2 linked regions of the Variovorax paradoxus genome follow. The protein of the gene in region 1 interacts with the protein of each later gene in a pairwise test. Links are inferred from orthologs where the notes say so. Each region holds a gene or a part of one and is shown in the gene's direction. Other genes may lie near its edges.

What was found.
Region 2: the proteins of dnaQ (region 1) and dnaE interact in binary tests that used the Escherichia coli proteins (3 or more experiments, as listed by UniProt). The link is inferred for Variovorax paradoxus from one-to-one orthologs.

Annotation. Positions count from the first base shown.
Region 1 is NZ_CP091716.1:4,580,789-4,585,259, reverse strand. The notes cover bases 1-2,894. They hold dnaQ (DNA polymerase III subunit epsilon), read left to right. Parts: upstream 1-1,033; coding sequence 1,034-1,756; downstream 1,757-2,894. Other genes in these bases: L3V85_RS21265 (peptidoglycan recognition protein family protein), read right to left, coding at 2,327-2,894; L3V85_RS21270 (hypothetical protein), read right to left, coding at 1,950-2,294; fdx (ISC system 2Fe-2S type ferredoxin), read left to right, coding at 696-1,034; hscA (Fe-S protein assembly chaperone HscA), read left to right, coding at 1-689. In the rest of the region: more of L3V85_RS21265, read right to left, coding at 2,895-2,929; L3V85_RS21260 (stereocilin), read left to right, coding at 3,161-3,283; L3V85_RS21255 (NAD(P)/FAD-dependent oxidoreductase), read left to right, coding at 3,324-4,433. UniProt on the Escherichia coli protein: DNA polymerase III is a complex, multichain enzyme responsible for most of the replicative synthesis in bacteria. The epsilon subunit contain the editing function and is a proofreading 3'-5' exonuclease.
Region 2 is NZ_CP091716.1:3,458,201-3,463,289, forward strand. What follows is about bases 989-5,089. They hold dnaE (DNA polymerase III subunit alpha), read left to right. Parts: upstream 989-1,370; coding sequence 1,371-4,889; downstream 4,890-5,089. Other genes in these bases: L3V85_RS16060 (sulfurtransferase), read right to left, coding at 989-1,308; L3V85_RS16070 (peptidoglycan D,D-transpeptidase FtsI family protein), read right to left, coding at 4,915-5,089. Outside these bases: L3V85_RS16055 (response regulator), read right to left, coding at 1-494; more of L3V85_RS16060, read right to left, coding at 517-988. UniProt on the Escherichia coli protein: DNA polymerase III is a complex, multichain enzyme responsible for most of the replicative synthesis in bacteria. This DNA polymerase also exhibits 3' to 5' exonuclease activity. The alpha chain is the DNA polymerase catalytic subunit.

The DNA of each region.
Region 1 (4,471 bases):
TCGACGTGATCCCGCTGTCGCTCGGCATCGAGACCATGGGTGGGCTGGTCGAGCGCATCGTGCCGCGCAACCAGACCATCCCGACCGCGATGGCGCAGGACTTCACGACCTACCAAGACGGCCAGACCGCGCTGGCGCTGCACGTGGTGCAGGGCGAGCGCGACCTTGTCTCCGACTGCCGCAGCCTCGCGCGCTTCACGCTGCGCGGCATTCCACCGATGGCGGCCGGCGCGGCGCGCATTCGCGTGACCTTCACCGTCGATGCCGACGGCCTGCTGAGCGTGAGCGCCAAAGAGCAGGGCAGCGGCGTCGAGGCCAGCGTGGCCGTCAAGCCGTCGTACGGCCTGTCGGACGACCAGATCGCGACCATGCTGCAGGAAAGCTTCTCCACCGCGCAGCAGGACATGCAAGCCCGTGCGCTGGTCGAGGCGCGCGTCGACGCCGACCGCATGCTGCTCGCCACCCAGAGCGCGCTCGATGCCGATGGCGATCTGCTGAGCGACGAAGAGCGCACGCTCATCGACGCTTCGATGGCGCAGTTGCGCGAAGCCGCCAAGACCAGCAACGACGCCGGCGCCATCGAGGCCGCAACCAAGAAGCTGGCCGACGACACCGAGGCCTTTGCCGCACAGCGCATGAACGCGGGCATTGCGCGCGCACTTGCCGGCCGCAAGGTCGAATCTCTCTAGAACAACATGCCCACGATCAAGATCTACCCGCATCCCGAGTACTGCCCGCAAGGCGCCGAAATCACCGCGCCCGCAGGCACCTCGATCTGCGAGGCGCTGCTCGACAACCACATCAACATCGAGCACGCCTGCGAGATGAGCTGTGCCTGCACCACCTGCCACGTGATCGTGCGCGAGGGTTTCAACTCGCTCAACGAAGCGGAAGAGGGCGAAGAAGATCTGCTCGACCGTGCCTGGGGCCTGGAGCCGCAATCGCGCCTGAGTTGCCAATCGATCCTGGCGCAGGAGAATGTGACTATCGAGATTCCCAAATACTCGATCAATCACGCCAAGGAAAACCACTGATGAGTCGCTTGATCGTCCTCGATACCGAAACCACCGGGCTTTCCGCGGAAAACGGCGACCGCGTCATCGAGCTCGGCTGCGTGGAGCTGTTCAACCGCAAGCTCACCGGCAACGACCTGCACATCTATTTCAACCCGGAGCGCGAGAGCCACGAAGACGCGCTGAAGGTCCACGGCCTGACGACCGACTTCCTGCGCGACAAGCCGAAGTTCGCGACGCTGGCGAACGACATCGTCGAGTACCTGCGCGATGCCGAGCTGATCATTCACAACGCGGCCTTCGACGTGGGCTTCCTCAACAAGGAGTTCGAGCGCGCCGGTTTTCCCCCGCTGCGCACCTTCGTTGCGGAAGTGACCGACACACTGGCCATGGCCAAGCTGGTGTATCCGGGCAAGCGCAATTCGCTCGATGCACTGTGCGACCGCTTCGGCGTCGATCGTTCGAACCGCACCTTCCACGGCGCCAAGCTGGACGCCCAGTTGCTGGCTGACGTCTACATCAACCTCACACGCGGGCAGGATGCGCTGCTCATCGATGTGGCGTCGAGCGAGCCCGAGGTGGGCACCGCCGTCGTGGCGATGGACCTGAGCCAGTTCGAGCTGCCGGTGATCCTGGCAGCGGAGCAAGAACTCGCCGCGCACGAGGGCGTGCTGGCTCAACTCGATAAATCTTCTGGTGGCCGCACACTGTTTCGTCAAAATGACGAAAAAGCTGTGGCATAATCTGAGGCTTCGCTGAACGCGATTCGTAATTCAAAGCAACGCAGTCAAACGCGTTGTTTTGGGCGGTTAGCTCAGGGGTAGAGCACAGCATTCACACTGCTGGGGTCGGAGGTTCGAAGCCTCCACCGCCCACCATCATCAAAAAGCGACCTGGATTTCCAGGTCGCTTTTTTGTTTTGCGCGTCCGGTCTTTTTACTGCTTCGCGCCGAAGAGGTCGTCGCAGTTATCGCAAGCGAAGTAGAGCTTCTGCTCCCCGCATTGCACCGACCCTGTGGCACCCGCCCGGATCTGCCAGTCGCACGACCTGCCTTGCCGGGTCAGCGTGCCTTCGACGTAGCAGGGCGCCAGCTGGTAGTTGTCGTGCAAGGTCTTGTAGTCGACCTCTTTCGCGCGAGAAAAGAATTCGCGCGCCTTGCCGTGGCTCTGCGGCACATCGGATGTCCGGCAGGCCGCGGCCGGTTCGTCGGTGTGGAAGTCTGCGACGTAGACGTTCGTGAACGACGCAGCGTCGCGGGTCGCACACGAAGCGACAAGCATGGCACCAACCGCCAACGCAAGAACGCGGATTCTTACTTCCATAGCGCCGAACTCGCTTCGCCTGGATTCTTGTACGACACCGTCGGATGCCGGTAGACGTCGCTCGACTTCAGGTTGAACTGCAGGTACAGCTCATCGATCAGCCATTGAAGCGACGCGTTCTGCGCAGCTGTCACGTCCTCGTAGCTCTTGTCGTCGATGTGCAGGCCGACCAGTTCGATGCCGATCGAGTCGTTGTTCACCGGATACCGATCGGGGTAGGGCTTTGCGCGCTCATGCGCATCGATGGCGTTGATCTGGCTGGTCCACGACATCGCCAGCATCTTGGCCATGGCTGACGTGTCGCAAGTGCTCTTGTTGATGGTGAGGCACTTCGACTTGATCAGCTTGCCGACGTGATAGCAGCGCGCATACACGCTGGCCGTCTGGTAGATCTGGCCGTTCTTGTCGATCAGGAAGTGGGCGCCGTTGCCGCCCGCCTGGTAGCCGTTGAGGCTGGACTCGGCGGTGCTGGAATCGGTCTGGTGAACGACGATGGCCAGCACACTGGGCAATGCGCCGTGCTCGATGCCGGATGACCGCCTGGGTATCACCTTGGGATCGACCAGCATCCCGTTGGTGTCGATGGTGGACATTTCTCTCCCTCCAGAAGAAAGCGATGCTCGTTGCTGCTCTGTCAGCGCGTCGAAGTAAAACACATCGATCGCGGATGACAAAACCGCATTGGTAACGCGATTTGACAGAGCCCGCGGCGCTGATTGCTTCCGCCTTACTTGACTGTCGGTTGGCACCGACGGCAAGTGCAGCCAAGGGCTGTCGCACTTCCCACGGCACTGGCCTAGAACCTGGATGAAAGGAGCAAGACCATGGCCACTCATCCCGATCTTCCGACCCCCGTGACGCCGGACCTGCCCGTCGAGCCCGATGAAGGCCCGAGCACGCCACCGGACGAACCCACCGACCCCGAGCCGCCACCCTCGGTGAGTTGAGTTTGTTCGTGCATCGTGCGGGCCGCGATAAGCTCGCACGATGGACGAAATTGATTGCGCCGTCATCGGCGCTGGAGTGGTGGGGCTGGCCGTGGCGCGCGCGTTGGCGCTCGCGGGCCGGGAGGTGTTGGTGCTCGAATCCGAAGGTGCCATCGGCACTGCAACGAGTTCGCGCAACAGCGAGGTGATTCACGCGGGCATCTATTACCCGAAGGGCTCGCTGAAGGCACGGCTTTGCGTCGAGGGCAAGCAACTGCTGTACGCCTATGCCGATGAGCGCGGCGTGCCGCATCGGCGCTGCGGCAAGCTGATCGTGGCGACGTCGCCCGAACAGGCCGGTCAACTCGAGGCGATCCGGGTCAAGGCGGCTGCCAACGGGGTCGACGATCTGGAACTGCTTACCGAACAGCAGGCCAAGGCGCTGGAGCCGCAACTGCAATGCGTGGCGGCCCTGCATTCGCCCAGCACCGGCATCGTCGACAGCCATGCGCTGATGCTGAGCCTGCTCGGCGACCTCGAGAACGCGGGCGGCATGCTCGCGCTGAAATCACCGGTGACGCGCGCCGAATGTGGTGCCGACGGCATCGTGCTGATCGCGCAGGACGGCACGGCGTTGCGCTGCCGGACGGTGGTCAATGCAGCGGGGCTCGGAGCCCCGGCGCTGGCCCGTCGATTCGAGGGGCTGCCCGCCTCGTCGGTGCCGCAAGAGTATTTCGCCAAGGGCAACTACTTCACCCTGTCGGGGCGAGCGCCTTTCGGCCGCCTCGTCTATCCGGTTCCCGAGCCGGGCGGCTTGGGCGTGCATTTGACGATCGACCTCGGCGGCCAGGCCAAGTTCGGGCCCGACGTGCAGTGGGTGTCTTCGGCCGACGACCTCGTGGTCGACCCCGCGCGCGGCGACGGCTTCTATGCCGAGGTGCGCAAGTACTGGCCGGCGCTGCCCGACGGCGCACTTATTCCCGGCTACGCAGGCATGCGGCCCAAGATCTCGGGGCCGGGCGAGCCGGCTGCGGACTTCGTGATCGAGGGGCCCTCGTCGCACGGTGTGGCGGGCCTGGTCAATCTGTTCGGCATCGAGTCGCCGGGGCTCACGAGCAGCCTGGCGATCGGGGCGCATGTCGCCCGCCTGCTGGCGGGTACGGAAGCTTGAGTGAGTGAATCAAGGGCACAAGTCCGCACATCTGTCGC
Region 2 (5,089 bases), 1.1 Mb from region 1 along the record:
CTGCGCATCAAGAGTGCCGTGAGGGCGGCCTGCTCGCGCGGCGTGAGCGACAGCAGCGTGCCGCGCAGCGTGAAGGCATGGCTCTGGCTGTCGTAGGAGAGCGAGGCGCACTGCAGGCGCGGGTGCTGCTTGCCGCGGCTGCGCCGCACCAGTGCCGACAGGCGCGCCTCGAGCTCGACCAGCTCGAAGGGCTTGGAAAGAAAGTCGTCGGCGCCCAGGTTCAGGCCGCGCACGCGGTCTTGCAGGGCGCCCTGCGCGGTGAGGATGAGCACCGGCGTGCGGTCGTCGGCGTTGCGCATGTCGGCCAGCACGCTCAGGCCGTGCTTGTCGGGCAGGCGCAGGTCCAGCACGATGGCGTCGTATTCGGTGCCGGCCATGAAGGCTTCGGCGGTGCGCGCGTCGGGCGCATGGTCGGCCACGAAGCCGCTCTGGGTCAATGCGCGGATCAGCCAGGAGGCCATGTCCAGTTCGTCTTCGACCAGGAGGATGCGCATGGGAGGCTGCCGGTTGTTGGGGTCAGGTCTTGAGGCCGAGATTCAGGTCGATGTCTTCCGCCGCGCGTGCGCTGGCATCGGCCGCGCGCGCGCTCAGGTCGGGCGCAAGCGCGCGCCGGCCGTCGAACACGAAGCAGTCGCCGTGGTAGTGCGCGCCGCCGACCTGCTCGAAATACTTGAGGATGCCGCCTTCGAGCTGCAGCACGTTCTCGATGCCTTCCTCGCGCATCAGGATCGCGGCCTTCTCGCAGCGGATGCCGCCGGTGCAGAAGCTCACCACCGTCTTGCCGGCGAAATCGGCGCGGTGCTCCTTCAGGGCGGGCGGGAACTCGGTGAACTTGGTGATGCGCCAGTCGATGGCGCCGTCGAAGGTGCCTTCGTCGACCTCGAAGTCGTTGCGCGTGTCGAGCAGGGCGATTTCGCGGCCCTCGTCGTCGTGGCCCTGATCGAGCCAGCGCTTGAGCGTGGGGGCATCGACGCCGGGCGCGCGGCCGGCGGCGGGCTGGATCGCCGGGTGGTCCATGCGGATGATCTCGCGCTTGAGCTTCACCAGCATGCGGCGAAAGGGCTGCGTGGCGGACCAGCTTTCCTTGGCCTCGAGGTCGGCGAAGCGGGCGTCGGCGCGCAAATCGGCCAGAAAGGTCCGTACGCCGTCGGCCGAACCCGCCAGAAACAGGTTGATACCCTCCGGCGCCAGCAGGATGGTGCCCATGAGGTCCAGGGCCTGGGCGCGGGCGCGCAGGTCTTCACGCAGCTCGGGGCTGTCGTCGATGGCCACGAACTTGTAGGCCGCGATATTCAAAATCTCTTGCACGGGGCGGGATTGTAGGGAACCCCAACTCACATGGTGGATGCGGTGCTTTCTACAATGGCCGCATGTTTGTTCACCTGCGCCTGCACACCGAGTTTTCCGTCGTCGACGGCACCAACCGAATCGATGAAGCCATCAAGGCCGCGGCTGCCGACAAGCAGCCCGCACTGGCCATCACCGACCTGAACAACCTGTTCGGGGCGGTCAAGTTCTACAAGCAGGGGCGGGGCAAGGGCGTCAAGCCGGTCATTGGCGCCGAAATCTTCATCGACGGGCTGGGCAAGGAGCCCGGCGCGCTGACCCGCATCGTGCTGCTGGTGCAGAGCATGGAGGGTTATCTGAACCTTTCCGAGCTGCTGGCGCGGGCCTGGACGCAGAACGTGGCGCGCGGCCAGTCGCAGGCCGCCTGCAAGCTGGAGTGGGTGCAGGAGCTGTCGGGCGGGCTGATCGCGCTGTCGGGCGCGCAGGCCGGGCCGCTGGGCCAGCCGCTGCTGCAAGGGCAGGGCGAGCGCGCGGCCGAACTCGCGCTGCAGCTGGCGGGGATTTTTCCGCACCGCTTCTACATCGAGCTGCAGCGCGCCGGTCGTCCCGAGGACGAGCCGCATGTCATTGCCGCGGTGCAGCTTGCCGCAAGGCTCAAGCTGCCGGTGGTGGCGACGCACCCGGTGCAGTTCGCGGCCCGCGAAGACTACGAGGCGCACGAGGCGCGCGTGTGCATTTCCGAGGGCGAGATTCTGGGCAACCCGCGTCGCGTGCGCCGCTTCACCGAAGAGCAGTACTTCAAGTCGACCGCCGAAATGCAGGCGCTCTTTGCCGACGTGCCGAGCGCGCTGGCCAACACGGTCGAGATCGCCAAGCGCTGCAACCTGACGCTGGTGCTGGGCAAGCCGCAGCTGCCGGACTTTCCGACGCCGTTCATCAGCGAGGGCGTGCGCATGCCCATCGACGACTTCTTCCGCCAGGAGTCGTTCGAGGGCCTGGAGATGCGCCTGAGGCACCTGTACCCCGACGAGGCCAAGCGCGAAGCGCAGCGCGCGCGCTATGTGGAACGGCTTGAGTTCGAGATCAACACCATCCTGAACATGGGGTTCCCGGGCTACTTCCTGATCGTGGGCGACTTCATCAAGTGGGCCAAGGAAAACGGCTGCCCGGTGGGCCCGGGCCGGGGCTCGGGCGCCGGCTCGCTGGTGGCCTATGCGCTGAAGATCACCGACCTGGACCCGCTCGAATACAAGCTGCTGTTCGAACGTTTCCTGAACCCCGAACGCGTTTCGATGCCCGACTTCGACATCGACTTCTGCCAGGGCAACCGCGACCGCGTGATCGACTACGTGAAGGACAAGTACGGCCGCAACGCCGTGAGCCAGATCGCCACCTTCGGCACCATGGCCGCGCGAGCGGCCATCCGCGACGTGGGCCGCGTGCTCGACATGAGCTATATGTTCTGCGACGGCATCAGCAAGCTGATTCCGAACAAGCCCGGCATGTCGGTGACGCTGCAGTACCCGCCCGAGAAGAAGATCGAAGGCGACAAGAACAACTACGCCATCGAGATGGAGCCGCAGCTCGCGGAGCGCATCGAGAAGGAAGAAGAAGTGAGGATGCTGGTCGAGCTCGCGCAGAAGCTCGAAGGCATGACCCGAAACATCGGCATGCACGCCGGGGGCGTGCTCATCGCGCCGGGCAAGCTCACCGACTTCTGCCCGCTCTACCAGCAGCCCGGCAGCGAATCGGCCGTGAGCCAGTACGACAAGGACGACGTCGAAGCCATCGGCCTCGTGAAGTTCGACTTCTTGGGTCTTGCCACGCTCACCATCCTGGAGATTGCGCGCGAGTTCATCATGAAGCGCCACAAGGGCCAGGAGAACTTCGCGTTCGAAAACATACCGCTGAACGACGCGGCCACCTACCGGCTGTTCTCCGAAGGCACGACCGAGGCGGTGTTCCAGTTCGAATCGCGCGGCATGCAGGGCATGCTGAAGGATGCGCGTCCCACGCGGCTGGAAGACCTGATCGCGCTGAACGCGCTGTACCGACCGGGCCCGATGGACCTGATTCCCAGCTTCGTGGCGCGCAAGCACGGCCGCGAAGAAGTGGAGTATCCGCACCCGGCCGTGGCCGAGATGCTCTCCGAGACCTACGGGATCATGGTCTACCAGGAGCAGGTGATGCAGACCGCGCAGATCCTGGGCGGCTACTCGCTCGGCGGCGCCGACTTGCTGCGCCGCGCGATGGGCAAGAAAAAGCTCGAGGAAATGGCCGAGCACCGCGAGAAGTTCCGCGCGGGCGCACTTGCCACGCACGGCATCGTGCAGGACAAGGCCGACGAAATCTTCGACTTGATGGAGAAGTTCGCGGGCTACGGTTTCAACAAGTCGCACGCCGCCGCCTACTCGCTGCTGGCGTATCACACGGGCTGGCTCAAGGTTCACTACACGGCCGAGTTCTTCTGCGCCAACATGACCGTGGAAATGGACGACACGGACAAGCTCAAGCTCCTGTTCGAAGACGCCCAGAAAAACTTCGGCATCACCTTCGAGCCGCCGGACGTGAACCGCGGCAACTACCGCTTCGAGCCCGTGACCGACCGCGTCATTCGCTACGGGCTGGGCGCCGTCAAGGGCACGGGCCAGCTCGCGGTCGAGGCCGTGGTGCGGGCGCGCGAAGAGGGCGGCCCGTTCAAGAGCCTGTTCGACTTCTGCGTGCGCATCGACCGTCAGCGCATCAACAAGCGCACGGTGGAAGCGCTCATCAAGGCCGGCGCCTTCGACGCCATCCAGCAGAACCGCGCGTCGCTGATCGCCTCGGTCGACCGTGCCTTCGAATTTGCCATTGCCACCGCGGCCAACGCCTCGCAGGTCGACATCTTCGGCGACTGCGAGCACGGCTCGGCCACCGCGGAGCCCGACCTGGTCGACGCCACGCCGTGGGGCGTGAAGGAGCGCCTGACGCTCGAGAAAACGGCCGTGGGCTTCTACCTGTCGGGCCACCTGTTCGACGAGGTCTCGCACGAAGTGCGGCGCTTCTGCAAGCGCGAGATCGGTGACCTGCTCGACAGCCGCGACCAGCAGGTCATTGCCGGCATCGTGAGCGACTTCCGCGTGATCAACGGCCAGCGCGGCCGGCTGGCGATCTTCAAGCTCGACGACAAGTCGGACGCGATCGACGCCACCGCCGACGAGGCGCTCATCAACGCCAACCGCAACACGCTGAAGGACGACGAGCTCGTCATCGTCAGCGGCAGGCTGCAACCGGCGCGCGGCGGCTTCGAGGCGCGCTTCCAGGTGCAGCAGGTGTGGGACCTCGCCACGGCGCGCTGCCGCTTCGGCAAGTTCCTGCGCGTGGCGGTGAACGGCAAGGCGCCCGACATCGCGCGCCTGATCAAGGACTTTCCGCCGCGCACCGAGCAGACCGAGGTCGGCGACCTGATCCAGGGCCTGCCGGTGCGGCTGTCGATGGCGCGCGGCGGCGCGCAGGTCGAGCTGCAACTGGGCGAGCGCGCCAAGTTCTTCCCGACCGATGCGGCGCTTGCCAGCTGGACCGCGCAGGCGGAAGCGGGCAAGGCGCAGATCGTTTACGACTGAGCCTCTGGCGCCCCGGAAAAGGGGCTCAGTGCGACAGCGGCGCCACCGCCAGGTCCGGCACCACGTTCATGATGCGCAGCGTCTGCTGCACCACCTGGCTGAACACCGGCGCCGCGACCAGGCCGCCGAAGTACTTGCCGGCGCTGGGCTCGTCGATCATCACCGCGACGATGATGCGCGGCTTGTCGATGGGCGACATG